One region of the Streptomyces formicae genome, then DNA from elsewhere that is predicted to be linked to it. Evidence: riboswitches for the same ligand, from Rfam matches in the RefSeq annotation. Region 1 holds a riboswitch; the other holds the start of a gene.

Evidence for each region. Region 1 has a riboswitch for cobalamin ahead of cobN (cobaltochelatase subunit CobN). Riboswitches for the same ligand answer to the same signal wherever they lie in the genome.
Region 2: another riboswitch for cobalamin. It lies ahead of KY5_RS15410 (ABC transporter substrate-binding protein); the one in region 1 lies ahead of cobN (cobaltochelatase subunit CobN).

What each region holds. Positions count from the first base shown of each region.
Region 1 covers NZ_CP022685.1:7,074,037-7,081,668, forward strand. The annotation lists gene KY5_RS30910 (histidine phosphatase family protein) at 1-258, opposite strand, end outside; gene KY5_RS30915 (amidohydrolase) at 405-1,661, shown strand; gene cobN (cobaltochelatase subunit CobN) at 1,690-5,295, opposite strand; cobalamin riboswitch at 5,330-5,468, opposite strand; gene KY5_RS30925 (cobalamin biosynthesis protein CobG) at 5,586-7,247, shown strand; gene KY5_RS30930 (precorrin-8X methylmutase) at 7,259-7,632, shown strand, end outside.
Region 2 covers NZ_CP022685.1:3,583,761-3,591,392, reverse strand. The annotation lists gene KY5_RS15435 (nicotinate phosphoribosyltransferase) at 58-1,386, opposite strand; gene clpS (ATP-dependent Clp protease adapter ClpS) at 1,511-1,825, shown strand; gene KY5_RS15425 (DUF2017 domain-containing protein) at 1,869-2,477, shown strand; gene KY5_RS15420 (amino acid permease) at 2,849-4,315, shown strand; gene KY5_RS15415 (Mov34/MPN/PAD-1 family protein) at 4,400-4,822, shown strand; cobalamin riboswitch at 4,795-4,947, shown strand; gene KY5_RS15410 (ABC transporter substrate-binding protein) at 4,991-5,962, shown strand; gene KY5_RS15405 (FecCD family ABC transporter permease) at 6,076-7,086, shown strand; gene KY5_RS15400 (ABC transporter ATP-binding protein) at 7,104-7,632, shown strand, end outside.

The sequences.
Region 1 (7,632 bases):
CGTCGGCAGATACGGCAGGTAGTCACCGGCCGGTTCGCCGCGGTGGAGGGGGACGTGGTCGAGCTGCTCGCCGATCAGGCGGGCGGTCTGCTCGGCGCGGGGGAGCGGGCCGTGGTGGATCGCGGTGAGGGGGACCTCGCGCAGCCGCTCGCCGAGCAGCACGGCCTGGCGCCGCCCGTTCGCGGTCAGGCCGCTCTCGTCCGGCGTGGCCTCGCCGTGCCGGACGAGGTAGAGGTGGCGGGTGGCGAAATCGGTCATGTCGGGGTGGCGCTCCCTCGGGTGATCTCCGTACGGTCCCGGGTGATCTTCGTGCGGTACGGGGAGGGACGTCCCGGGCCGCCCACCGGTTCCGCCGCGCGACCCGTACGTACAGTGGCGGAGCAGCACGAGCAGAGGAGCGCCACATGACCGCAGCCGACCCGACCTCCGCCGCCCTCGGCGGCCTCGACGCCGTCAAGGACGACCTCGCCGATTTCTACCGCGATCTGCACGCGCACCCCGAGCTGGCCTTCGAGGAGCACCGCACCGCCGCCGAGATCGCCCGCCGCGCGAAGTCGTACGGCTACGAGGTCACCCCCGGCGTCGGCCGCACCGGCGTGGTGGCCGTCCTGGACAACGGCGAGGGCCCCACCGTCCTGCTCAGGGCCGACTTCGACGCGCTCCCGGTGACCGAGCGCACCGGCCTGCCCTACGCCTCCCGCACCGAGGGCGTGATGCACGCCTGCGGCCACGACATGCACGTCACGTGCCTGCTCGGCGCGTTGCGGCTGCTCGCCGACGCGCGCGGCGACTGGTCGGGGCGGATCCTCGGCGTCTTCCAGCCCGCGGAGGAGGCCGCGGAGGGCGCGCGGGGGATGCTCGACGACGGTCTCTACGAGCGGTTCGGCACTCCCGACGTCGTCCTCGGCCAGCACGTCGCGCCGCTGCCCGCGGGGATGATCGGCGCGCACGCGGGCCCGGCGTTCGCGGCGACGGACGCGCTGCGCGTGCGCATGTTCGGCAAGGGCGGGCACGCCTCGCGCCCCGAGACGACGATCGACCCGGTGGTGATGGCCGCGTCGACCGTGCTGCGGCTCCAGACGATCGTGTCCCGGGAGATCGCGGGCGGCGAGACGGCCGTGGTGACCGTCGGTTCGATCCGGGCGGGCACGAAGGACAACATCATCCCGGACGAGGCCGAGCTGCAGATCAACATCCGCACCTATACGCCGGAGGTGCGCGCCAGGGTCGTCGCCGCCGTCGAGCGGATCGTCAAGGGCGAGGCGGCCACCGCGGGCGCGGAGCGCGAGCCCGAGATCACGGAGATCGACGCCTTCCCCGTCCTGAACAACGACGCCGACGCCGTCGAGCAGACCATGGCGGCGATCGGCGCCGTCATCGGTCCTGACCTGATCATGGACCCGGGCCCGGTCACCGGCAGCGAGGACGTCGGGTACTTCGCGACCGCCACGGACCCCGAAATCCCGCTCTGCTACTGGCTGTTCGGCGGCGCCGACCCCGCCGAGGTGATCGCCGCGCAGCGGGCGGGCACCTTCGAGAAGGACATCCCCTCCAACCACTCGCCCTTCTTCGCGCCGCTCGTCGAGCCGACCCTGACCACCGGGGTCACGGCCCTGACGGCGGCCGCCCTCGCCTGGCTCGGCGGCCGCCCGGCACGGTGAGGGGCGGCCGCCGACGGCGGAGCCGGGCTCAGCCCTTGTCCTCCAGGTCGCCCTCGGTCTCCAGGTAGGCCTGGCGGAGCGCTTCGAGCACCGCCGGGTCGGGCTTGGCCCACATGCCGCGCGACTCCGCCTCCAGGAGGCGCTCGGCGATGCCGTGCAGGGCCCAGGGGTTGTTCTCCTGGAGGAACTGACGGTTCGTCGGATCCAGGACGTACGTCTCGGTGAGCTTGTCGTACATCCAGTCGGCGACCACGCCGGTCGTCGCGTCGTACCCGAACAAGTAGTCCACGGTGGCGGCGAGTTCGAAGGCGCCCTTGTAGCCGTGGCGGCGCATCGCCTCGATCCACTTGGGGTTCACCACGCGGGCGCGGAAAACGCGGGACGTCTCCTCGACCAGGGTGCGGGTGCGGACCGTCTCGGGGCGCGTCGAGTCGCCGATGTACGCCTCGGGCGCGGTGCCCTTGAGCGCGCGGACCGTGGCGACCATGCCGCCGTGGTACTGGAAGTAGTCATCGGAGTCCGCGATGTCGTGCTCGCGGGTGTCCGTGTTCTTCGCCGCGACCGCGATGCGCTTGTAGGCCGTCTCCATCTCGTCGCGCGCCGGGCGGCCTTCGAGGCCGCGGCCGTACGCGTAGCCGCCCCACACCGTGTACACCTCGGCGAGGTCGGCGTCGGTGCGCCAGTCGCGCGAGTCGATGAGCTGGAGCAGACCCGCGCCGTACGTCCCGGGGCGCGAGCCGAAGATGCGGGTGGTGGCGCGCCGCTCGTCTCCGTGCTCGGCCAGGTCGGCCTGGGTGTGGGCGCGCACGTGGTTCCGCTCGGCGGGCTCGTCGAGCGAGGCGGCGAGGCGCACCGCGTCGTCGAGAAGGCCGATGGTGTGCGGGAACGCGTCGCGGAAGAAGCCCGAGATGCGCAGCGTCACGTCGATGCGGGGGCGGCCCAACTCCTCGTACGGAATGGCCTCCAGACCGGTCACGCGGCGCGACGCGTCGTCCCAGACGGGACGGACGCCGAGCAGCGCGAGGGCCTCGGCGACGTCGTCGCCCGCGGTGCGCATGGCGCTGGTGCCCCACAGGGAGAGGCCCACGGAGGTGGGGTACGCGCCGTTGTCGGACTTGTACCGCTCGAGCAGCGAGTCGGCCAGGGCCTGGCCCGTCTCCCAGGCGAGGCGCGAGGGGACGGCCTTGGGGTCGACCGAGTAGAAGTTGCGCCCGGTCGGCAGGACGTTGACGAGGCCGCGCAGCGGGGAGCCGCTGGGGCCCGCGGGGACGAAGCGGCCGTCCAACGCCCTTACGGCGTTGTCCAGTTCGGCTGTCGTGGCGGCGAGGCGGGGCACCACCTCGCGGGCCGCGAACTCCAGGATGGCGGCGACCTGTTCACCCTGGTCGGCGGGGACGGCCGACAGGTCCCAGTCCGCGTCGTCCATCGCCTGGACCAGGGCGCGGGCCTTGTCCTCGGCCTCGTCGGCGCTGACGCGCGTCGCCGCCGACTCGTCGAGGCCCAACGCCTCCCGCAGGCCCGGCAGGGCCGTCGTGCCGCCCCAGATCTGGCGGGCGCGCAGGATCGCCAGGACGAGGTTGACGCGGTCGGCGCCCGCCGGGGCGGCGCCGAGGACGTGCAGGCCGTCGCGGATCTGCATGTCCTTGATCTCGCAGAGCCAGCCGTCGACGTGCAGCAGGAAGTCGTCGAAGCCGTCGTCCCCGGGGCGCTCCTCCAGGCCGAGGTCGTGGTCCAGCTTCGCGGCCTGGATGAGCGTCCAGATCTGCGCGCGGATCGCGGGCAGCTTCGCCGGGTCCATGGAGCTGATCTGGGCGTACTCGTCCAGGAGCTGCTCCAGGCGCGCGATGTCGCCGTAGGAGTCGGCGCGGGCCATCGGCGGCACCAGGTGGTCGATGAGCGTGGCGTGCACGCGGCGCTTGGCCTGGGTGCCCTCGCCCGGGTCGTTGACCAGGAAGGGGTAGATGAGGGGAAGGTCACCGAGGGCGGCGTCGGGGCCGCAGGCCGCGGAGAGGCCCGCGTTCTTGCCCGGCAGCCACTCCAGGTTGCCGTGCTTGCCGAGGTGGATCATCGCGTCGGCACCGAAACCGCCGTCCGCCGAGGACGCGGCGATCCAGCGGTACGCCGCCAAGTAGTGGTGCGAGGGCGGCAGATCGGGGTCGTGGTAGATCGCGATGGGGTTCTCGCCGAAGCCGCGCGGCGGCTGGATGAGGATCAGCAGGTTGCCGCGGCGCAGGGCGGCGAGCACGATGTCGCCCTCGGGGTCGCCGCCGTTGCCCACCCGGGACCTGTCGAGGAACATCTCGCCGGGCGGCGGACCCCAGTGCTGCTCGACGGACTCGCGCAGCTCCTGCGGGAGCGTCGCGTACCAGCGCTTGTAGTCGGCGGCCGGGATGCGCACCGGGTTGGCGGCGAGCTGCTCGTCGGTGAGCCACTCCTGGTCGTGCCCGCCCGCGTCGATCAGCGCGCGGATCAGCTCGTCGCCGTCGCCGGAGACGAGGCCGGGGATCTCCTCGGAGGCACCGAAGTCGTAACCCTCGCCGATGAGCCTGCGAAGGAGCGCCACAGCGGACGCGGGGGTGTCGAGGCCCACCGCGTTGCCGATGCGGGAGTGCTTGGTCGGGTAGGCGGAGAGCACGAGGGCCAGGCGCTTGTCGGCGGCCGGAATGTGCTTCAGACGGGCGTGCCGTACGGCGATACCGGCGACCCGCGCCGCGCGCTCGGCGTCGGCCACGTAGGCCGGGAGCCCGTCCTCGTCGATCTCCTTGAACGAGAACGGCACGGTGATCAGGCGGCCGTCGAACTCCGGCACCGCGATCTGGCTCGCGGCGTCGAGCGGCGAGACGCCCTCGTCGTTCTCCTCCCAGGCCGCGCGGGACCCGGTCAGGCAGAGCGCCTGGAGGATCGGCACGTCGAGGCCGGTCAGGGCGCCCGCGTCCCACGACTCGTCGTCGCCGCCCGCCGACGCCTCGGCGGGCTTGGTGCCGCCGGCCGCGAGGACGGTGGTCACGATGGTGTCGGCGGCGCGCAGCTCCTCGATGAGCTCCGGTTCGGGGGCGCGCAGCGAGGCGACGTACAGCGGCAGCGGGCGGGCGCCCGCGTCCTCGATGGCGCCGCACAGGGCGTCCACGAACGCGGTGTTGCCGCTCATGTGGTGGGCGCGGTAGTAGAGCACCGCGACGGTCGGGCCCGCCACGTCGCGGGCGGTGCGTTCGAGGGGGCCCCAGGAGGGGGCGGGCGCGGGCGGCTCGAAGCCGTGCCCGGTGAGCAGCACGGTGTCGGAGAGGAAGCGGGCCAGCTGCTCCAGGTTGGCGGGGCCGCCGTGCGCCAGGTAGGCGTGGGCCTCCGCGGCGATGCCGACCGGCACGGTGGAGGAGGCCATCAGCTGGGCGTCGGGGGCCTGTTCACCGGTGAGCACGACGACCGGCAGGCCGCTCGCGGTCAGCTGGTCGAGGCCGTCCTGCCAGGCGCGGACACCGCCGAGGAGGCGTACGACGACGAGCTCGGCGCCGTCGAGCAGCGCGGGGAGCTCGGCCAGGTCGAGGCGGGAGGGGTTGGCGAACCTGTAGTCGACGGGACCCTCCGCAGCGCGGGCGCTGAGCAGGTCGGTGTCGGAGGTCGACAGCAGCAGAAGCATGCGGGCGCAGGCCTTCCTCGGGGTGTCCGCGCCCCGGGTGGTCGTGTTGGACGGCAGGAGTTCCTGGCTCACCCCACACGGGTGGGGCTCACAGTGGCGGGACCGCGCCGGATTCGCACCGGGCTTCCTCCTTCGGGTCCTGGTGGACCCACGCCGTCGCTGGCGTCGGCGGACCTGGCGGTCCGCCGCCTGCATAGTAAGTCCTGCCCAGGTCGCGGCGGGCGGCCACCTGCCCGGACGGCCGGTATCGGGAGGCACCCCGCCGGATCCGCGTGGGTATGCTCGCCGCCATGCCGCCCACCCGAGCAACCTCCACACAACAGGGCGAATCCCTCATACGTGACCGGGGCGACGCCTGTCCCGGAGCCCTCCGACTGCACCGCGCCGACGACGGCTCGCTGGCCCGACTCCGGTTGCCCGGTGGCCTCTTGACGTCCCGTCAGGTCGAGGCTCTGGCCACCGCGGCCGAGCGTCTCGCGGACGGTCACCTCAGCGTCACCTCGCGCGGCAACGTCGAGCTGCGCGGCCTCGGCGATGCCTGCGGCGGCGAGCTCGCCACGCTCCTCGCGGACGCGGGCCTGCTCCCCTCCGAGCAGCACGAACGCGTCCGCAACGTGGTGGCGTCCCCCCTGGCCGGAATCGACGGACTGGGCCACGCCGACGTGCGGTTGTGGGCCCGTGAGCTGGACGGACTCCTCTGCGCGCAGGAGTGGACGCCGGAACTCTCCGGCCGCTTCCTGTTCGCCCTGGACGACGGGCGCGGTGACGTGGCGGGACTCGGCGCGGATGTGACCTTGATCGCAGAATCGACCGGGACGGCACTGTTGCTGCTCGGCGACGCGGCACACCGGGTCCCCGCCTCCGCCGCGCCCCGCGCCGCGCTGGCCGCGGCGGCCGCGTTCCTCGCGGCGGCGCGGGCGGCGGGCAACGGGGCTTGGCGGGTGCGGGAGCTGCCCGGGGGGCAGGGCGTGGGGGTGGCGAAGGCGCTGGAGGAGGCGGGGATCCCGGTGACGCCGGCTGAACGTGCGGCGCGTGACGGCTCCCCGAGGCTCGTCGGCCCGGCTGCTGCCGCTTCGGCTGCCGCTCCGGCTTCTGCCGCCTCGGCTGTTACTCCGGCCGCCGCTGCGGCTGGCCCTCTGGGGCTCGCCGACCCGGCGCAGGGCGGCCCGGCCGCTGGCCTGGCTCCCGCTGCTTCGGCTTCGGCTGCTGCTCCGGCTTCCGCCGCGCAGGCTGTCGCTCCGGCCCTCGGCGCCCCGACCGGGCCCCCGGCCGAGGGTGCCGCGGGCGCTCCGGACGGCCCTGCGGCCTCCGATGCCTCGGCTGTCGGTGCTCGGGGCGGTCCTGCGGCTTCCGGCCTTTCGGGGGCCGGTCCTGCTTCCGGTGTTCTGGGCTCGGCCGCCGCTACGCCCTCCGGCCCCCCGCCCCCGGGCGCCCGCCACGGCGCCGTGCTGGTGCAGGCGCCCCTCGGGCGGGTCAGCGTGGCCCAGTTGAGGGCGCTGCTGCCCGCGCCGGGGGGCGAGGTGCGGGTCACTCCCTGGCGCGGTTTCGTCGTTCCCGGGTTCACCGACGAGGCCGCGCGGGAGCGGCTGCGGGTGCTGGCCGACGCCGGGTTCGTCACGGAGCCCGGATCGCCCTGGCTGGGCGTCGGCGCCTGCACCGGGCGGCCCGGCTGCGCCAAGTCGCTCGCCGACGTCCGCGCCGACGCCGTGCCCGGCAACGGCGGACTCCCCGTCCACTGGTCCGGCTGCGAGCGGCGCTGCGGACATCCGCACGGCGACTGGGTGGACGTCCTCGCCACGGGGGACGGCCGCTACGAGGTGACCGTGCGCACCGGCGGCTCGGCCGTGCCCGTCACAGGACCCACGGTGGCCGACGCGGTCACCACGGCACGCGCGACCAGGCGTACGACGATCCCCATCACCACGACGACCCCTACGACCACCACGAGATGAGCGAGAGCACAGTGTTCGACTACGAGAAGGACGGCGCGGCGATCTACCGCGAGTCCTTTGCCACCATCCGCGCGGAGGCGGACCTCGCGGGGCTGCCCGCCGACGTCAGCCAGGTCGCGGTGCGGATGATCCACGCCTGCGGGATGGTCGACCTCGTGCGCGACCTCGCCTTCAGCCCCCAGGTGGTGGCCGACGCCCGCAAGGCGCTGCACGACGGGGCGCCGATCCTCTGCGACGCGAACATGGTCGCGAGCGGCGTCACCCGCAAGCGGCTCCCCGCGGACAACGAGGTGATCTGCACGCTCGCCGACCCGTCCGTGCCCGACCTCGCCGCGCGCCTCGGCACCACCCGCAGCGCCGCCGCCCTGGAACTGTGGCGCGACCG
Region 2 (7,632 bases), 3.5 Mb from region 1:
TGCCCGGGTGACGCCCCTTCCCCGGAGCGTCGGATGTATTCCGTCAGGCGTGTGCCGTCAGAGGTATTCCGTGGGAATGACGGCCTCGCCCCGGGACAGCTGGGTCGCCGAGAGCGGCAGCCCCGCCCGGGCCGCCGCGTGCCGGTCGCGGACCGCGTCGAGCGGCTCGCGGGCGACCACCTCGCCGCCCTTGACCAGCTCGACCAGGAGCTGCCGGTCGGCGAGCGCGGGAGGCACGGGCCCGGTGCCCACGACCTCGGCCTCGGCGACGCCCTGCTCGTCGGTCCTGCGCGCGGCCCACTTGCGCCCGCCCAGGGAGCTCTTGGCGCCGAGCGACTTCTTCGCGACGGGTTCGAGCGGCGCCTCGGCGTCCGCCGAGTGGGCGCGGGCCACCAGCTTGTAGACCATGGAGCAGGTGGGGTGCCCGGACCCGGTGACGAGCTGGGTGCCCACGCCGTACGCGTCGACGGGCGCCGCGGCGAGCGAGGCGATGGCGTACTCGTCGAGGTCGGAGGTGACGACGATCTTCGTCTTCGTGGCGCCGAGCTCGTCCAGCTGCTGGCGCACCCGGTGGGCGACCAGGAGCAGGTCACCGGAGTCGATGCGCACCGCGCCGAGCTCGGGCCCCGCGACCTCGACGGCGGTGCGGACGGCCTCGGTCACGTCGTACGTGTCCACGAGCAGGGTCGTGCCGGGGCCGAGCGAGTCGACCTGGGCCTGGAACGCGTCGCGCTCGTTGTCGTGCAGCAGGGTGAAGGCGTGGGCGCTGGTGCCGACGGTGGGGATGTCGTAGCGGAAGCCCGCCGCGAGGTCCGACGTGGTCGCGAAGCCCCCGACGTACGCGGCGCGGGACGCGGCCACGGCGGCCAGCTCGTGGGTGCGGCGCGCGCCCATCTCGATCAGCGGGCGCTCACCCGCGGCCGACGACATGCGGGACGCGGCGGCCGCGATCGCCGAGTCGTGGTTGAGGATGGAGAGGATCACGGTCTCCAGGAGCACGCACTCCGCGAAGGAGCCCTCGACGCGCAGGATCGGCGAGCCGGGGAAGTACACCTCGCCCTCGGGGTAGCCCCAGATGTCGCCGCCGAAGCGGTACGAGGAGAGCCATTTGAGGGTCGCCTCGTCGACGATGCGGCGCTCGCGCAGGAAGTTGATGACGTCCGCGTCGAAGCGGAAGTTCTCGACGGCGTCCAGGACGCGGCCCGTTCCGGCCACCACGCCGTAGCGGCGGCCCTCGGGGAGTCTGCGGGTGAAGACCTCGAAGACCGAACGCCGCTCGCCCGTGCCCGCCTTCAGCGCGGCCTGCAGCATCGTCAGCTCGTACTGGTCGGTGAAGAGCGCTGTCGACGGAACATCCACCGGCAGGCCAAGGTCCGCTGTGTTCATAGGAAGGATGCTACCCCGCATTTCGTCACTCTGACGATTTCAAGGGCCGCGCGGCGAGGACGGTCCCGCGGAAGGGCTGCCGTACGGGAGGGCATTTGTGCGAGGCCCCCCTCGGGGTGGCAGCATGGGACAGGTGAGTACGGCTCCCGCAGAGATCACCCGACCCGATTCGGACGAAGAGGTACACGTCGTCCCCGAGCCGGACGTCCCCTGGATCACGCTCGTGCACAACGACCCCGTGAACCTGATGAGCTACGTGACGTATGTGTTCCAGACGTACTTCGGGTACTCCAAGGAGAAGTCCACGAAGCTGATGATGGACGTGCACCACAAGGGCCGCGCGGTCGTCTCCAGCGGCAGTCGCGAGGAGATGGAGCGCGACGTCCAGGCCATGCACGGCTACGGCCTCTGGGCCACCCTTCAGCAGGACCGCAAGTAGTGGCCCGCCCGCAGCGCACGGACCGGAAGCAGCGACGCATCTGATGCCAGGACACTTCGAACCCATCCCCGGGGGCGGCGCCGCCGTCGCGCTCGACGAGGTCGAGATCTCGATCATCCGCTCCCTCGCCGTGCAGCTCCTGGAGCTGATCGGTCCCGGCCCCGGCGGTGAGCCCTCCGACGATCCGCTCGCCGAGCTCTTCGCCGAGGGTCCGAGCGAGCCGCCCACCGACCCGGTGATGATGCGTCTGCTCCCCGACGCCTACGGCGGTCCCGGCAGCGAGCAGGGCGCCGTCGGCGACCCGGAGGAACTGCGCGCGTATTCGGCCGAGTTCCGGCGCTTCACGGAGAACGACCTGCGGGCCAAGAAGCGCGACGACGCCCTGGTCGTGATCCGCTCCCTGGACGCGATGACGGCGTCGGGCGAGGGCGGAGCTGTCCTGAAACTGTCGGTCGAGGAGTCGCGGCACTGGCTCGGCTCGCTCAACGACCTGCGTCTCGCGATCGGCACGCGCCTCGACGTCACCGACGAGGAGGACGCGGATCTGCTCTACCGCCTCCCCGACTCCGACCCGCGCAAGCCGATGGTGATGGCCTACCTGTGGCTCGGCGGGCTCCAGGAAACGCTGGTCGAGACGTTGCTGGAGCAGTGACCCGGGCATCGCGGGGCGGGCACTCCCGAGACTCGGTGTATATAGCAGTATTCTGCGGCGCTCCCGCACCGTTCGCTCAGCGGACGCTCAAATCCGGATAACGATCCCGTCAAGCCAGTGCCCTTTTATGGCGGCGCAAGAGAACTTTGTCCGCTTCTTCCAGTGACGTGAGCCACATGTGGCTCAAAGCGTCACTGTTGCCGCCGTGATAAATCTTCACGACCACTCGGCGACGCCACCCATGTCGCCGGGGGCGCTCCAGCCGGCAGACCGCCGGTAGCACTCCATTCCATATCCGGGGGGATCAGGACCTGATCCGCAGCCACAACGCAGATGTGCGGGCGCGGATCAGCATGGAGAAAGGCGTCACCATGACCTCAGTGCAGGTCGAAGAGCATCACGACGGCAATGAGGCCGGGCAGTCCGCCGCCGGGCAGTCCGGCGAGGGCGAGGGTTACCAGCGCGGGCTCGGGGCCCGGCAGATCCAGATGATCGCGATCGGCGGTGCCATCGGCACCGGCCTGTTCCTCGGCGCGGGCAAGGCCATTCACAAGGCCGGGCCCAGCCTCATCCTGGCGTACGCCATCGCGGGCCTCGTCATCTTCTTCATCATGCGGGCGCTCGGCGAGCTCCTCATGTACCGCGCCGTTTCGGGCTCCTTCTCGGAGTACGCGCGTGAATTCATCGGCCCGTTCTTCGGGTACGTGACCGGCTGGACGTACTGGCTCTTCTGGGTCGTCACCGGCATCACGGAAGTCACGGCGGCCGCCCAGTACATGCAGTACTGGACACATGACTCCATTCCGCAATGGGGATACGCGCTGATCTTCACGGTCATCCTCTACGGCGCCAACCTGATCTCCGTGAAGCTCTTCGGCGAGCTCGAGTTCTGGTTCTCGATGGTCAAGGTCACCGCGATCATCGGCATGATCCTGATCTGCGTCGGCATCCTCACCATCGGCTTCTCCGACGCCGGTGACACCGCCTCCGTCACCCACCTGTGGGACCAGGGCGGCTTCTTCCCCAACGGCATCGGCTCCACGCTGATGACGCTGCAGATCGTGATGTTCGCCTTCCTCGCCGTCGAGCTCGTCGGCGTCACCGCGGGCGAGTCCAAGGACCCGAAGACCGTCCTGCCCAAGGCCATCAACACCGTGCCGTGGCGCATCGCCGTCTTCTACGTCGGCGCGCTCATCATGATCCTCTCGGTCGTCCCGTGGACGGAGTTCGTGCCGGGCGTCTCGCCGTTCGTCGCCGCCTTCGACAAGATGGGCCTCGGCATCGGCGCGGCGATCGTCAACTTCGTCGTCCTGACGGCCGCGCTCTCCTCCTGCAACTCCGGCATGTACTCCACCGGCCGCATGCTGCGCGACCTGGCGATGAACGGCCAGGGCCCGAAGTTCTTCACCAAGCTCACGAAGAACGGCCTGCCGCTCGTCGGCACGACCTTCTCCGCCGCGCTGATGCTGGTCGGCGTCTGGATCAACTACCAGTGGCCGGGCGAGGCGTTCAACTACGTCGTCTCCTTCGCGACCATCTCCGGCATGTGGGCCTGGATCATGATCCTGGTCTGCCAGATCAAGTACCGCCGCAAGGCCGACCGCGGCGAGCTGCCGCAGTCCACCTTCCGGGCGCCCGGCGCCCCGTACACGAGCTGGTTCGCCCTCGCCTTCATCGGCATGGTGATCGTGATGATGGGCATCGACAAGGACGCGCGCATCTCGCTCTACGCGGCTCCCGTCTGGGCCCTGATCCTGGGCGTCGGCTACCTGGTCATGCAGCGCGGGAACCCGCAGGCGTCCGGCGGCAAGGCCGAGTCGCAGGACGCGGTGAAGTAGCGCGGCAACCGCTGGATCCCAGCATGTGGGCCGGTTCGTACCACTCCTCGGTACGGACCGGCCCCTCTGCTTATCCTGGCTGCCATGCTGACCATCACCCAGGCCCTCCACGACCAGATCGTCGCGCACGCGCGCCAGGACCACCCCGACGAGGCCTGCGGTGTGGTCGCGGGCCCGGAAGGCACCGGCCGCCCCGAGCGCTTCATCCCGATGCTGAACGCGGCCCGCTCGCCCACGTTCTACGAGTTCGACTCGACCGACCTGCTCAAGCTCTACCGCGAGATGGACGACCGCGACGAGGAGCCGGTGATCGTCTACCACTCGCACACCGCGACCGAGGCCTACCCCTCGCGCACCGACATCACCTACGCCAACGAGCCCGGCGCGCACTACGTCCTGGTCTCCACGGCCGACACCGACGACGCGGGCCCCTTCCAGTTCCGCTCGTACCGGATCGTGGAGGGCGAGGTCACCGAGGAAGAGGTAAAGGTCGTACAGGCATACTGAGCTTTACTCATGAGGGCGGCAGGAGCCAGGAAGCCGGTGCGAACCCGGCACGGTCCCGCCACTGTGACCCCACCCCGCACCGGGGGCGGGGGAGTCAGGAACTGACCTGCCGCCTTCCTCCACGCTACGCAGGGGACGCGGAAATCCCCTGGAGGAGGCAGCTCAGCCATGTCCCGCCGTCACACCGGCATACGCGCGCTCGCCGCGGCCACCCTGCTCGTCCCGCTCGCCGCATGCTCCTCCTCGGACTCCGACGGTGACACGAAGCCCGCCGCCAAGGCCGCCGGATTCCCGTACACCGTCACCAACTGCGGTGTGAGGACGACGTACGACGCACCGCCGAAGCGCGCCGTCACCATGAACCAGCACGCCACCGAGGTGATGCTGGAACTCGGCCTCGAGGACCGCATGGCGGGCACGGCCTACCTCGACGACAAGGTCCTGCCGAAGTACGCGAAGGCGTACGACGCCCTCCCCGTCGTCGCCAAGGAGTACCCCTCCTACGAGAAGCTGCTCGCCGCCAACCCCGACTTCGTGTACGGCGGTTACGCGAGCGCCTTCCTCTCCAGCGACGGCCGCAGCCGCTCCGCGCTCGCCAAGTCGGGCATCGAGAGCCGCCTGAACGTCGAGGGCTGCGCGAAGCGCCCCGTCACCATGAACGACGTCTTCCGCGAGGTCCGCGAGGTCGGCGCCACCTTCGGGGTGCGCGACCGCGCCGACAAGTGGGTCGGCGGCGCCGAGCGCGAACTGGCTGCCACGACCAAGAAGCTGAAGGGCAAGAAGCCCCGTTCCGTCTTCGTCTACGACAGCGGCGACAAGACGGCGTTCACGGTCGGCGGCCGGGGCATCGGCAACGACATCATCGAGCGGGCGGGCGGCCGCAACATCGTCGCCGACGTCGACAAGTCCTTCGCCGACGCCTCCTGGGAGACGGTCGTGGACCGCCACCCCGAGACCATCGTGATCCTCGACTACGGCGCGACGACGGTCGCCCAGAAGAAGAAGCGCCTCCTCGACGACCCGGCCCTCGCGGACGTCCCCGCCATCAAGAACAAGAGCTTCGCGGTCCTGCCGCTCTCGGACATGGTCACGGGAGTACGAGCACCCAAGGCGGTGGAGAAGCTGGCGGCGCAGCTGTGAGCGACCAGCAGACCCAGCCTCGGGTGACGCAGCCCGCGGGGCGGATCTTCCAGCCCGTCCGGCGTTTGAGGACGAGCCCGAAGGGCGATAGACGCAGGTCCCGGGGACAGCACCTGTTGATCTGCGCAGTCCTTGCGACAGCCCTCGCGGCAGCGATCATCGCCGGGCTCGCCCTGGGCTCCGTCCGCATCCCGCCAGGGGACGTCATGGAGATCCTCACGGGCCGCGCGGACCCCTCCCCCTTCAGAACCATCGTGCTGGACGTGAGACTCCCCAGGGTCCTGCTCGGCGCAGCCGTCGGCGCGGGACTCGCCGTCATCGGCACCGTCCTCCAGGCCCTCGTCCGCAACCCCCTCGCCGACCCGTTCCTGCTCGGCGTCTCCTCGGGCGCCTCCGTCGGCGCGGTCGGCGCCATCGTGCTCGGCGGCACCTTCGGCGTCGGCTCGGCCCTCGCGACCACCGTCACGATCCCCGCCGCCGCCTTCGCGGGCGCGCTGGTCTCACTGGTCCTCGTCTACTCCCTTGCCAGGAGCGGCGGCGGCTTCGCGACCGGGCGCCTGATCCTCGCGGGCGTCGCCGTCTCGTACATCCTGACCGCCCTGACCAGCCTCATCCTGGTCACCGCGGACAGCGCGGACCACCTCAAGGAAGTCCTGTACTGGACGCTCGGCGGCCTCGGCAGCGCCCGCTGGGACATGCTCGCCCTGCCCTGCTGCGCCCTGGTCGTCGGCACGGCCCTGCTCATGGCGCTCGCCCGCCCCCTCGACCTGCTGCTCGTCGGCGAGGAGGGCGCCACCGTCCTCGGCCTGGACACGGCACGCTTCCGCGCCGCGGTCTTCGTCTTCGCCTCCCTCCTGACCGGCGTCCTGGTCGCGTACAGCGGGGCCATCGGATTCGTCGGCCTGATGGTGCCGCACGCCGCCCGCATGCTCGTCGGCGCCGCGCACCGCCCGCTGCTCCCCGTGGTGGCGCTGCTGGGCGCGGTCTTCCTGGTCGTCGCCGACCTCGCCGCGCGCACCGTCGCCGCGCCGCAGGACATCCCCGTCGGCGTGCTCACCGCGCTGACCGGAGGCCCGTTCTTCCTCTGGCTGCTGCGGCGGCGCACCGAAGGAGTCCCGGCATGACCGACCAGAACGCTCCCGTGGGGGAACTGCGCACCGAGGGGATCTCGTACGAGATCGACGGCAGGCGCCTGGTGGACGGCGTCGACCTCACCGCGGCCCCCGGCGAGACCGTCGGCGTCGTCGGCCCCAACGGCAGCGGCAAGACGACGCTGCTGCGCTGTGTGTACGGCACCCTGCGCGCGTCCGGCGGCCGTGCCCTCCTGGACGGCGACGACCTGGGCGCGATGTCCGCGAAGGCGCGCGCCAGGCGCCTCGCCACCGTGCCGCAGGACGGGCAGGCCGCCTTCGAGCTGACCGTCGAGCAGGTGGTCGCCATGGGCCGCTCCCCGCACAAGCGCTTCTGGGAGGCGGACACGGCGGCCGACGAGGAGCTGGTGCGGGCCGCGCTCGACCGGGTCGGGGTCGCGGCCCTCGCGCACCGCGCGTTCCCCTCGCTCTCCGGCGGCGAACGCCAGCGCGCCCTGATGGCCCGCGCCCTCGTGCAGCGCCCCACCCTCGTCGTACTCGACGAACCCACCAACCACCTGGACATCCGCTACCAGCTCG